DNA from 2 places in the Neobacillus niacini genome. Region 1 is predicted to be linked to the other one. Evidence: a T-box and tRNA genes for the amino acid it is inferred to sense, from the RefSeq annotation. Region 1 holds a T-box; the other holds one or more tRNA genes.
The links. A T-box is a leader RNA that pairs with one kind of tRNA and senses whether it is charged. The one in region 1 lies ahead of ACN6MT_RS11985 (valine--tRNA ligase), so its partner is inferred to be a tRNA-Val.
Positions count from the first base shown of each region.

Region 1 (6,769 bases):
AAGAAGAGAAAGTTGAAGCTTTTCCGAAATTCCCAACCTTTACCTATGAAGAGCCAGAAGAAGAGGAAGAGCCACAACAGCCACAACAGCCTGTTGTTTTTGAACATGCAAGAAGTGAAGCGAGTGAGCCAGTTCAAGAGGTAGAAGAAATCATCGAGAAAGCACCAGTACAGCCAATTTCAGAAGAAAAGGCAAAAGAACCAGCAGAAGCAAAAGAGCCAGTGATGGAGGAGAGTTCTTCATCCCCAGAAGTGCCACCGAAACAAGCAAAAAAGAAGGCACAAAAAAAGAAAACAATGACCTTAACGGAGTTCTTTGCCCGTAAGGAAGACAGCTCCGATCAAGCTAGATTAAAAGTTTGTATCGTTCAAAAGGGTGATACACTGGATAGTCTTGCCGACCGTTATGACGTATCCGTTCCTAATCTGCTGCGTTACAATAATCTTGAGCTCAACCAAGATGTCTATGAGGGTCAAGTATTATACGTACCATTCGCATTAGCAAAAAAATAATCAACCAAACACATAGTGAGCGGGTTTCTAACCTGCTCACATCTTTTTAAGGATTTTGCTCTAGCTGAAAGGCAGATGAATGTCGATGCGCGACGCAAATCAGGTAGAATTATTCATCCCCATTTTAAATCACTACCAAGTAACGCCCAATTTTGTTGAGGATCACGGCAATATTAAGAAAATCTATTCCAATAAAGGGACCTTTGCATTAAAGAAAATGGACCCGACAAATGGCACAGACTTTATTCGTCATGTTCATCTTCTTTACCAAAAGGGCTACAATCGAATTGTCCCTATTTACCCAACCATGGACGGAAGATATGCTGTTCTTCATGATAAAGCCTTGTATTACTTAATGCCCTGGATGCCGAATGAAGTAAAGGAAGACAGGACACAGAAACATCAGCAGCTGTTTCGCGAATTAGCCAGGCTTCATACGTTATCTGCCAAAGAGATCACCGTGAACAAAGAGGAGCGGACAGAGCATTACGAAAAAACGATTGCCGTACTTGATAAGAATCAGGAGTTTCTTGATGGGTTTATCGATGAATGTGAAAAAAAGACGTACATGTCGCCATTTGAATTGGTGTTTTGTTTATACTATACCGAAATAACTCAAGCACTTCGCTTTTCTAAAACGAAATTCGAAGAATGGTATGAAAAAACAAAGGAAGAAGAAAAAGCACGAATGGTGATTACCCATGGAAAAGTATCTTCCGAGCATTTTCTTTATGACGACAAGGGTTATGGTTATTTTATTAACTTTGAAAATGCCCGTTACGGCTCGCCCATTCATGATTTATTGCCATACTTATCACGTTCCTTTAATACCCCGCCAACACGAAATGACGAAGCGGTTGAGTGGATTTACCATTACTATAAATATTTTCCCTTCAAAGTGGATGAAAAACTACTATTCTTTAGTTATTTAGCTTATCCAATTCCAATCATTCAGGTGGCCGAACGGTATTATAAAAAAGAACAGCCGAAAAATGAGTTGAAATTTGTTCGAATGCTGCAGCGCAAATACTGGCATTTGAAGAATTCTGAATATGTAGTCATGAGAATGACGGAAATTGATGAGCAGGAGAAACAGGCAAAAGAAGGAGCCCAGCAGCAATAACTTTTGCTTTTTGGGCTCTTAAACAATTTCAAAATAAATTGAAACGGCAATCGCAATAAAAACCGTCAATAAAAGAACATCAAATACGGTTGGAATAAACAATGTACGTATTAATTGGAATATCGTAAACGGCAAGATCAACTGCGCACACACTCTCCTAGTGGTTCGAAACCATGGAGTATAAGCATACTTGGTGATAAACTTCCTCCGCTTCATCGCAACCTTCCTCTCCAAAATAGCATTTCTTTTATATATATTCTTTTTACATAGTGAATTCTCCTAATTCCTTAACGTATTTTACAAATTCGTATATAATATAAAAAAATTGGTTATCATTATTGACGTCAAGATAACTTTTTGGGTAGTATAACTATATCAATTAAAAAGTAAAAGCAAAGACAGGGAAGAGTACGACGTTAATCTGCTTAAAGAGAGGGAACCATTAGCTGAAAGGATTCCTAAGCAGACACTCGGAAGGTCGCCCTTGAGCTTCTTCAGCGAACGGATTACATCCTACTAGTTGAGGACGGATCAAATCCGTTATCCATTTAAGCGCCAATCAGTTTCTTTATGATTGGAAAAAAGGTGGTACCGCGAAGCAAACTCCATTCGTCCTTTTATGACGAATGGGGTTTTTTGTTTGTCTAGTTTTACTTAAATGACAGAAAAAGAAAACAAGGAGATGGTCAAATGGAAACAAAAGAAATTACCATGCCGACGAAGTATGATCCACAGTCGATTGAGCAGGGACGATATGATTGGTGGGTTAAAGGTAAGTTTTTCGAAGCGCAAAATGATGAAGGAAAACAGCCTTATACAATCGTTATTCCACCGCCAAACGTAACGGGGAAGCTGCACTTAGGGCATGCTTGGGATACAACATTACAAGATATCGTTACACGTATGAAGCGGATGCAGGGCTATGATGTACTATGGCTGCCAGGTATGGACCATGCTGGAATCGCGACACAAGCGAAGGTTGAAGAAAAACTTCGCGGCGAAGGCAAAAGCCGTTACGACCTAGGACGTGAAAAGTTCGTTGAGGAAACATGGAAGTGGAAAGAGGAATACGCCTCCCATATCCGCCAACAGTGGGCGAAACTAGGTCTAGGCTTAGACTATAGCCGTGAGCGGTTCACACTTGATGAAGGTCTATCAGCAGCGGTACGTGAAGTATTTGTCACCTTATATAACAAGGGACTTATTTATCGCGGTGAATATATCATCAACTGGGATCCATCAACAAAAACAGCCTTATCAGACATCGAAGTTATCTACAAGGATGTTCAAGGTGCTTTTTATCATATGAAATATCCGTTAGCGGACGGTTCTGGACACATTGAAGTAGCTACCACTCGTCCAGAAACCATGTTAGGTGATACAGCAGTTGCAGTTCATCCAGAAGATGAGCGCTATAAGCACCTAATTGGCAAAACCGTTATCCTTCCTATCGTTGGCCGTGAAATTAAGATTGTTGGCGATGACTATGTGGATATGGAATTCGGTTCTGGGGCCGTTAAAATTACACCAGCACATGACCCGAACGATTTTGAAATCGGGAACCGTCATAATCTTGAGCGCGTACTAGTTATGAATGAAGATGGCACAATGAATGACAGAGCTGGAAAGTACAAAGGAATGGACCGTTTTGAATGCCGCAAGCAAATTGTGAAAGACCTTCAAGAACAAGGCGTTCTATTCAAAATTGAAGAGCATTTGCACTCCGTTGGCCATTCTGAGCGCAGTGGGGCAGTTGTTGAGCCATACCTTTCAACACAATGGTTTGTTAAAATGCAGCCGCTGGCAGACGAAGCCATCGCACTACAAAATAAAGAAAACAAAGTTAACTTCGTACCTGAGCGCTTTGAAAAAACGTACCTGCACTGGATGGAGAATATTCGCGACTGGTGTATTTCAAGACAGCTTTGGTGGGGCCACCGCATTCCTGCTTGGTACCATAAGGAAACTGGTGAAGTTTACGTTGGTCATGAAGCTCCTGCAGACAGTGAAAATTGGGAGCAGGATAAAGACGTATTGGATACATGGTTCAGTTCGGCACTATGGCCATTCTCCACAATGGGCTGGCCAAATGTTGAAGCAGAGGACTTCAAGCGTTTCTTCCCAACCGATGTACTCGTAACTGGTTATGATATCATTTTCTTCTGGGTATCCCGGATGATTTTCCAAAGCTTGGAATTTACAGGTGAACGACCATTTAAAGACGTTCTCATCCATGGTTTGGTTCGTGACGAACAAGGACGTAAGATGAGTAAATCTTTAGGTAACGGTGTGGACCCAATGGATGTTATCGCAAAATACGGTGCTGATTCATTGCGTTACTTCCTTTCAACCGGAAGCTCTCCTGGTCAGGATTTACGCTTTAGCTTCGAGAAAGTTGAATCGACTTGGAACTTTGCCAATAAAATTTGGAATGCTTCTCGTTTTGCATTGATGAACATGGATGGCATGACATATGAAGAAATCGATTTTAGCGGTGAAAAGTCCGTTGCAGATAAATGGATTCTAACTCAATTAAATGAAACCATTGAGAGTGTTACCAAACTTTCAGAGCGTTATGAATTCGGAGAAGCCGGCCGTGCACTATACAACTTCATCTGGGATGATTTCTGTGATTGGTACATTGAAATGGCAAAACTTCCGCTATATGGTGAGGATGAAGCTGCAAAGAAAACTACTCGTTCGATTCTTGCACATGTTCTTGATCAGACAATGCGTTTGTTACATCCGTTCATGCCATTCATTACCGAGGAAATCTGGCAGAACCTCCCTCATAATGGAGAGTCAATCACAACGGCTAAGTGGCCAGAAGTGATTCCGGCTTACTCTGATGAACAAGCGGCTCAAGAAATGAAGATGTTAATGGAAATGATTCGTTCCGTACGAAACATTCGTGCTGAGGTAAACACGCCAATGAGCAAGAAGATTAAAATGCTTGTAAAGGCAAAGGATGATTCAGTACTAAAGGCGCTTGAAAAGAACCGCAGTTATATTGAAAAATTCTGTAACCCAGAAGAATTACAATTGGGAACAAACCTTGAAACACCAGAGAAGGCAATGACAGCTGTCATTACTGGCTTGGAGATCTATCTTCCACTAGAAGGTTTAATTAACATTGACGAAGAAATTGCTCGTCTACAGAAAGAATACGACAAGTTAACCAAAGAAGTAGACAGAGTTGAAAAGAAGCTAAATAACGAGGGCTTTATGAAAAAGGCACCGGAGAGTGTAGTAGCCGAAGAACGGGCAAAGGAAAAAGACTATCGTGAAAAAAGAGCGCTAGTAGAGGCTCGTATAAATGAGTTAAAAGGATTATAATAAAGATATCGAGACGAGTCCTATAGTAGGATTCGTCTTCTTTTAGAAAATAAAGATGGGGTGGCCAAAATGTTTACAACTTATAACGAAGCCCTTGAATGGATACACGCAAGATTAAGGCTTGGGATTAAACCAGGACTTTCCCGAATGGAATGGATGATGGAAAAGCTCGGGTCTCCAGAGCGGAAAATGAAAACTGTTCATATTGGCGGAACAAATGGGAAAGGGTCAACGGTAACCTTCCTACGCAATATTCTCGAAGCAGCAGGCTATACCGTGGGTACGTTTACATCACCATATATTGAACAATTTAATGAGCGAATCTCTGTAAATGGGAAGCCCATCAGTGACGAAGAAATCCTTGAGTTAACCAATGTGATTCGTCCTCTTGCGGATGAATTGGAAGAAACTGAGTTAGGCGGACCAACTGAGTTTGAAGTTATTACAGCAATGTCTTTCTATTATTTTGCCAATATCAATCAAGTGGACATGGTTATCTATGAAGTGGGCTTAGGCGGAAGGTTTGATTCTACTAATATTATTCAGCCAATCGCTTCTATCATTACAAACATTGGGTTAGATCATACAAATATACTAGGGCACACGTACGGAGAAATTGCTTTTGAAAAGGCAGGCATTATTAAAGAAGGGATTCCTACATATACTGCCGTAAAAAATGAAGAAGCAATGAAGGTCATACAGGAACAGGCTGAAAAAAAGCATGCCTCACTATTTCGATTGAATCAGGATTTCACCATTACCTCCCACAGCCCACAAGCTAATGGAGAGATGTTTACATTAGAGTGTAATGACCATAAAATCGAACAGTTGCAAATCAGCATGATTGGTCAATACCAAACAGAAAATGCTTCCTTAGCAGTAATGGCTGTTCAAGCTATCAATCAAGATGGGGATTTTTCCATCTGCGAGGAGGACATTAGGACAGGCTTAAAGAAAGCGTATTGGCCAGGAAGATTTGAAATCCTTTCTCATCGTCCAATCGTCATTATTGATGGCGCTCATAATGATGAGGGAATTTCGGTACTGGTTAAGGAACTTTCTACTCGTTATTCTAACTATCATATTAATATTGTATTTGCAGCCTTAAAAGATAAAAAGCTGGACCAAATGATTGCCCAATTAGATCAAGTGGCAGATGAAATTTCCTTCGTGTCATTTGACTTTCCTCGTGCTGCTCAAGCAAAAGATTTATTTGCGATCAGTAAATCCAAAAATAAAGCAATGGAAGACAAATGGGACATACATCTAGCAGAGATTATTAATTCTTTAAAGAATGACCAGATACTTGTCGTAACAGGCTCTTTGTATTTCATTTCTGAGGTTAAACTTTATTTGAGTGAATTTTTGAAAAACAAGACGATTTCACTATGACAGGCTCCTAGATTTTTGGTAAAATAGAATTATCTTGATTTCAAAATAACTGTTTGATAAGGAGGGGCTAGATTGACAGTTGCCGCAAAAACAAAACGAAATATATTTCTAGTATGGCTCTTGCTCGTTCCAGCAGGATTGTGGTTTACCTATCAAACTTATCCTCCTCACATTTCAGGTAAATGGTTAGATATTGCAGCATTTTTGATTTTAACATCGGTTGTTGCCTTTATGCCAATGGTCATAAATAATACGCCTATTTTCTTAATTCAATGGGTATCACTCGCTACATTCTTAAGTTTCGGAATATTTGTTGAAATGATTTTTGCGCAGGCTGCAGTCATTGTGTTATTACTCAGGCTGCGTCTACAAAAGGAGCAACTTTTCCGTTTACCGCTAAACTTGA
Region 1 is NZ_CP183883.1:2,494,119-2,500,887, forward strand. Features, by position in the region: gene spoVID (stage VI sporulation protein D) at 1-512, shown strand, start outside; gene ysxE (spore coat protein YsxE) at 598-1,635, shown strand; gene ACN6MT_RS11980 (hypothetical protein) at 1,654-1,851, opposite strand; T-box leader at 2,022-2,255, shown strand; gene ACN6MT_RS11985 (valine--tRNA ligase) at 2,326-4,971, shown strand; gene ACN6MT_RS11990 (bifunctional folylpolyglutamate synthase/dihydrofolate synthase) at 5,041-6,363, shown strand; gene ACN6MT_RS11995 (sensor domain-containing diguanylate cyclase) at 6,436-6,769, shown strand, end outside.

Region 2 (6,769 bases), 2.9 Mb from region 1:
CCTCCAGGAATACCTGCTGGAATCCTACTATTCGAAATGGTAATGATTTTTTCCTTATTAAATCGTATTTGCAGAGCTTGAAGTATTTTTCTTACTATTTGAATGTCTCTTTTGCTTTCGGATTCATTTGTCCCCGGTACAAGCCTAACAAAATTTTTATCTTCTTTCGTTCTAGTTGTAAAATAACCCGAAATATTCACAGACTCGTCTGCAATGTCAGATAAAATAACAGCTAAAGTTTGGTCGTCAGTAATAAAAGAAAACTCAGTTCTAATAATAAGTCCCGTGTTTTCCAAACTTGCATTGGAGATACTCACATTTTCCACATCCTAAATATCCATTTTAATATTAAGCTATGTGTGAAAAGAGGTAATGATTGGGCCTAAATTAATCCATAATCGCCAAACTTCAGTAACGTGCGGATTTAAACTCATTTAAAAACGCAGAGGATGTTACGACCTCTGCGTTTATGAATATAACGTTGATTTGGAACCCAAACAAAAGCAAGCCAGTTGGTTGTGGAGGGAAAACCATTGATTCGAGACACTTATAGCTGAAAAATGCTGTATAGTTCCCACTTATTAGACCTTTAAGATTGGTAAGAAACCATAACTAAATAATGTTAGCTTCCCTTAGTAATTTAAGAGCAGTTCGGTTATCCGAGAGGTTCAGTATCAGGGAATTATCTCCAGTGTACGTTGCAAACAATCTTAGAGGGCATAAAGCTTGTAAAATTTTTCTACCGAATCCAGGCGAAGGTTCACTAATAATGATCTGAATGACCTCCTTCTCATGGTACCGTATGCAAACTGAGTGAAGAGCCTCCCGCGCAACCTTGTTGGCAAATGAACTATTGCAGTTATTAGGACCGACAATCATTCGGACAAAATAAACGTCCCCCTTGTCCATCGTTGTTATAGTAAATGCAATGAGCGTTACTCCTTCATCCGCAATAAATCCTAAAACCCGGTCAAGCTCTGCCTCATTTACATAAAACGAAAATTCCTGCCTTAACAAGGCAATAGCAGTATTGTCATTAGTATTTCTTCTCACCGATTTCACTTCCTTTCCTAATAGATTACTATAACTTATTCGTATAATCAGAAAGTGAAAAGTTATTTTGTCCATCTTTTTGAATACTTTATTGTTCCTCAGTTAAAACCAGCTTCCTAAAACATACGTTCTGTTTTTACCACTTTTTAAAACACCTATATTTCAAACAATGATTACAATTTTACTTGGTTAACTTCGTTCCGAACTAAGATGCAAAACAACCTAACACCATTTAGATGTTAGGTTGTTTTTATTATGATCTGAGAGGGATTCGAACCCCCGACCCCATCCCTGTCAAGGATGTATTCTCCCGCTGAACTATCAGATCTCTTATTAAGCTACAAATATAATTATAGTAAAAACTCATAAAAAGTCAATAGTTTTAAAAAAGAACAATATTTTTGAATCCCTTCGAATAAAAGAACTAATGTTCGTATATAATAAGAGTATAAGATAGCAGAAAGGCGGTATAGACATGGATGGGCTTTTATTACGTTCTATAGAGGATAATATTCCCTTAGAGATGATTTATCTTTCCGAAGACCAAAAAATCTCACAGCGTAGACTACTTGTAAAAGAAGTCAATGATGACTACATTCGTGCTTATTGCCTGCTTCGTAAACAAATGCGAACCTTTCGCCGGGAAAACATTTTATCCTTAATGCCAAATACTCGCTCCAATAATCCCTTCCTACACTAATCCAACACTCCTATTTCCTTCCTATTGAGCATTCCCAACATAGTTATGATAAAATGCATTTGTATCTATCGAACATTGGGGGAATTGTCGCATGGAGATACCAAAAGGCACGATAAAAGAATATACAATTAAAAGTAATGAGCTGGGAGAGGATGTCCTTCTTCTCATCTATTTGCCAGCCAATTTCTCACCATTATATAAGTACTCACTTTTAATCGCCCAGGATGGCAGAGATTATTTTCAACTTGGTAAACTAGGTCGATTAGCAGATGAGTACCTTTTTAAACGAGAAATTGAAAATTTAATCATTGTTGGGATACCCTATAAAGATGTAGGTGATCGCCGCAGAAAATACCACCCTGATGGTTATCAAAATCAGCAGTACATTCGTTTTCTAGCACATGAATTAGTTCCATTCCTGGATCAGGAGTTTCCAACCTACCATATGGGGTCTACAAGAGCGTTAATCGGTGACTCACTGGGAGCAACTGTTTCTTTAATGACCGCCCTCCATTACCCGCACAGTTTTGGAAAAGTTCTTTTGCAATCACCATTTGTAAATGAAAAGGTCTTGGATATGGTTAACAGCTTTAAAGAAACTGAACTTATAGAAATCTATCACATTGTTGGCAATCAGGAAACAGATGTTCAAACCTCTAATGGTAAGATGATTGACTTCCTTAGTCCAAATCGCAAGCTTTCATCTATTTTTTATGACAAAGCATTTACATACTTTTACGATGAATTTGATGGCAGCCATACATGGACTTATTGGCAGCCGGATTTGAAGAGAGCCATAAAGAGGATGTTTTAAAGGTGATTTCATATTTTTTGAATATTTGCTATAATATCAGGAAGGTCCATGACTGCACCGATTAATTACAGAAAAATTCTTGTAATCTGGAGGTTAAACATATGAAATTTGGGGTTGTTATATTCCCATCAAAAAAACTACAAGATTTAGCGAATTCCTATCGTAAGCGTTATGACCCGCATTATTCACTCATTACTCCGCATTTAACATTAAAAAATGCTTTTGAAGCAACAGAACAAGAAGTCATTCATTTTGCGGAAAAGTTAAGAAAAATTGCAAGTAATACCAGTGCTTTTACCTTAAAAACCAGAAAAATCAGCTCTTTTCAGCCGGTAAATAATGTAATCTACTTTAAAGTAGAACCAACTGAAGAATTAAACAAATTACACCATGAAATCAATCAAGAATTTAGTGAGCAAAATTTAGAATACGCATTCGTGCCTCATATTACCATTGGACAAAAACTATCGAATGATGAACATTCAGATGTTTATGGCTCACTAAGGATGAAGAGATATGACCACGAAGAGACTATTGACCGATTCCATTTACTATACCAACTAGAAAATGGTTCTTGGACGGTATATGAAACATTTCGCCTAGGAAAGGAATAATCAACTGTGAATGTAAAAGTTTGTGAAAATGAAAAAGAAATACAAGATGCCTTCTCTGTCAGAAGAATCGTTTTTATCGACGAACAAAATGTCCCTGAAGAAGAGGAAATCGATCAATTTGAGGAAGAGGCAGTCCATTTCGTTTCTTACCACCAGCAAGGTGCACCGGTTGCAGCTGGCCGCTATCGTGTCGTGGATGGTTACGGAAAGGTAGAACGAATTTGCGTATTAAAGGAAGCTAGAAATAATGGGTCTGGAAAAGCAATAATGAGAGAAATTGAAGCTTATGCTCTAAAAGAAGGACAACATAAGTTAAAGTTAAATGCTCAAACGCATGCTATCCCTTTCTACGCTAACCTTGGATATGAGGTAGTTTCAGAGGAATTTTTAGACGCAGGAATTCCACATAAGACCATGATAAAAAAAATTTAATTCCAAGCATTTGCCCATAGCGGCAAGTGCTTTTTTTCATTTTTCAAAAACAAGGGCACTTTTCGATATTAGCAGGTTTTGTTATCATAGAGTTTGTCGTATTTTTAAAAAAAGAGGCTAAAAAATGAAATCTGCTATGCACAAAAACCAAAAGATTATTCTTGACAAATTAGCAAGGGAAGAATATCAACTTCTATATTTACATGGAAAAAACGGCGAGTTATCTTGTCCTGTTTGTAATGAAAAAGTCCGGTTATTTCTGGGCATACAGAAAGAACCCTATTTTTATCATATTAAATCTCCGGAACATATATGCCCGGAACCAGTTATCGAGGATGAATTCGAACCTGTTATTGTCGAACGGAATGGATTCCGTATTCCCCAAGGAAGAACGATTATTGAAACTGCAAAAAATACAAGCCTATTCCGTCCAGCCAAAACAATTGAATGCTCCATTCCATTTAAAAAAACTACAACTGCAACCAAATTGGAACATGATTCCTATTTAAAAGAACTGGCAGCAAATGAAGTCATACTTGATATAAGCCAAAAAGCGGCAGTCGTGGAAACAGAAGGATCATTACTCGTTCTTGCTGGTGCTGGCAGCGGTAAAACGCGAGTACTTACAGCACGTACTGCTTACATGCTGAATGTTAAAAAAATTGATCCGGGCACGATTATGCTCGTTACCTTTACCTCAAAAGCTGCTGGAGAAATGAAAACCCGTTTACTAACATACCCTCAGATTAAAAAGGAACAAATAAACAAGTTGGTGACAGGCACCTTCCACAGTATTTTTTATCGTATCCTTATGTTCCATGAAGGAAGCAATTGGTCCGCAGAGCGTCTGTTAAAGAAGGAATGGCAGCGCGATAAGATTTTGAAAGAAGCAGGCAGGGAAATCGATTTATCTGAAAAGGAATTTGCTTATGATCTAGCACTTCAACAGATTGGTTTCTGGAAGAATTCGCTTCTTTTCCCTCATGAAGTGAAGCCTCAAAGTGATTGGGAAGAAAAAACCGCCTTCCTATACAAAAAATATGAGGAATATAAAAAGCAAAAAGGTTTATTTGATTTTGACGACATGCTGATTGGCTGTTATCAACTGCTAAGCAGTTCCCCGTCCCTGCTTGAACTTTATCAAAATCGCTTTAAGTATTTTATGATTGATGAATTTCAAGATATTAATAAGGTTCAATATGAACTAATAAAGCTGCTATCAGGCAAACATAAAAATGTTTGTGCTGTTGGGGATGATGACCAATCAATCTATTCATTCAGAGGAAGTGACCCAAGTTATCTGTTAGCATTTGAAAAAGACTTTCCCTTCGCACAATTGGTTTCACTGGACCAGAATTACCGCTCCTCTCATGAAATCGTCTCTGCAGCCAATGAGATGATTTCAAAGAATAAAGTTAGAAGACTAAAGAAAATGAAAGCGCAATTTGAATCTGGGACGTCTCCAATACTCTTTTTCCCCTATGATGAAGAAGAAGAGGCTACGATGATTGTAACCGACATCCAAGAGAAAATTGTACAGGGAGCAAAACCATCCGATTTTGCGATTTTATATCGGACAAATGCTGGTTCTCGGGCTGTGTTTGAACGTTTGGCAAGTTCGAACTTACCTTTTAAAATAGATTTAGATTCTGAGGCTTTTTATGAGCGAAGAATTGTAAAAGGCGTACTCTCTTTCCTAAAGATAAGCTTGGATGAAGATGACAATCAGGCATTAGCTGATATTTTACCTATATTATTTTTAAGTCAAAGCGTACTTAAGGATTTAAAAGCTGAGAGTATACTGAATGATTGTACCTATCTTGAGGCACTGTCGCATTTAAAAACAAAACATGCTTTTCAAGAAAAGAAAATAAAAAAGGCAGTACAGCTGATCCGCTCACTGAAATTTGCCTCCCCTTTAAAGTCAATTGAGACCATTGAAAAGGATTTGGGTTTTCTTGACTTTTTGAAAAAACGAGGTACTGAATCGAATCAGCAAGATAAAGGTTCTGATGATTTAAAGGATTTAAAAGTTGCAGCCAAAAGCTTTTCAAGTATTCAAGCTTTCTTGTCTCATACTGACCATATGTCTGCCATGAACAAGGAAATTAAAAATTTAAGCAAACATTTTCCCAATGCGATTAGTTTAAGTACGATTCATCGGGCAAAGGGATTAGAATATAACAATGTATATATTATTGGAGCAGTTGATGGCAGCCTGCCGCATGATTACGCTCTAGATAGCGCTAGGAATGGCGAGTTTGGAGCACTCGAAGAAGAAAGAAGACTTTTTTATGTGGCTATGACACGCGCTAAAAACAAGCTTTTAATGTCCGTTCCTCAGAATCGCAGAGGCAAAAAGGCTAACCCTTCACGATTTTTATCACCTTTAATGAAACGCAATAAAAAATAACAAAAAGACCTGTTCCTTTCAAAGAAACAGGTCTTTTGTTTGCTCAGTGAACTATAACCCATAATATGGACAGTTTAATAAAAGAGCCTATGCTGCTAACAGACGACCTCGGTATTGGACCGGGGTCATCTTTTGTAATCCCCACTGGTAACGATGATTATTGTACTCCTCGATATATGAATCCACCATCTGCTTTAACTCAATAAAACTATTACATTCTTTATAATCAACCTCATCTTTAAAATGACCAAAGAAGGATTCCATTGGAGCGTTATCCCAACAGTTACCCTTACGGGACATTGATTGGGTTATATTCAACTTCTTTACTCTCTTTTGAAAGAGGGGGTGAGTATAATGGAAGCCTTGATCTGAATGCAGAATTGCTTCTGGATGGAACTGATTCTGCACTGCTTCTTTTAGCCTTCCTAATGTTTTATAAACAATATTCATCTTTAATGAAGTAGATAAATAGTGGGCTAGTATTTCATTGGTACTGCCATCTTTAACACATGATAAATAGGCTTTTTGACCATTTGCATAATATAAATAGGTTATATCTGTTAATCACACCTTTCCAGGTTCCTCTTGATTAAACTTACGCTTTAAAATGTTAGGACATGTTTTATGTTCTTGAGTAGCTTTGGACATTTTTTTGTATGGGTTCGCATTTCTAACCTTCGCAATTAGTCCGTACTTGCGCATTAACCTTCTAATTTTCTTATGATTCATTACTACAAAATAAT
Region 2 is NZ_CP183883.1:5,356,455-5,363,223, forward strand. Features, by position in the region: gene ACN6MT_RS26250 (hypothetical protein) at 1-317, opposite strand, end outside; gene ACN6MT_RS26255 (hypothetical protein) at 613-1,053, opposite strand; tRNA gene ACN6MT_RS26260 (tRNA-Val) at 1,310-1,381, opposite strand; gene ACN6MT_RS26265 (hypothetical protein) at 1,529-1,753, shown strand; gene ACN6MT_RS26270 (alpha/beta hydrolase) at 1,845-2,567, shown strand; gene ACN6MT_RS26275 (YjcG family protein) at 2,669-3,181, shown strand; gene ACN6MT_RS26280 (GNAT family N-acetyltransferase) at 3,188-3,613, shown strand; gene ACN6MT_RS26285 (UvrD-helicase domain-containing protein) at 3,738-6,026, shown strand; partial or broken gene ACN6MT_RS26290 (IS3 family transposase) at 6,114-6,769, opposite strand, start outside.
Region 2: it has a tRNA-Val gene. The T-box ahead of ACN6MT_RS11985 (valine--tRNA ligase) is inferred to sense a tRNA for this amino acid. The anticodon was not compared.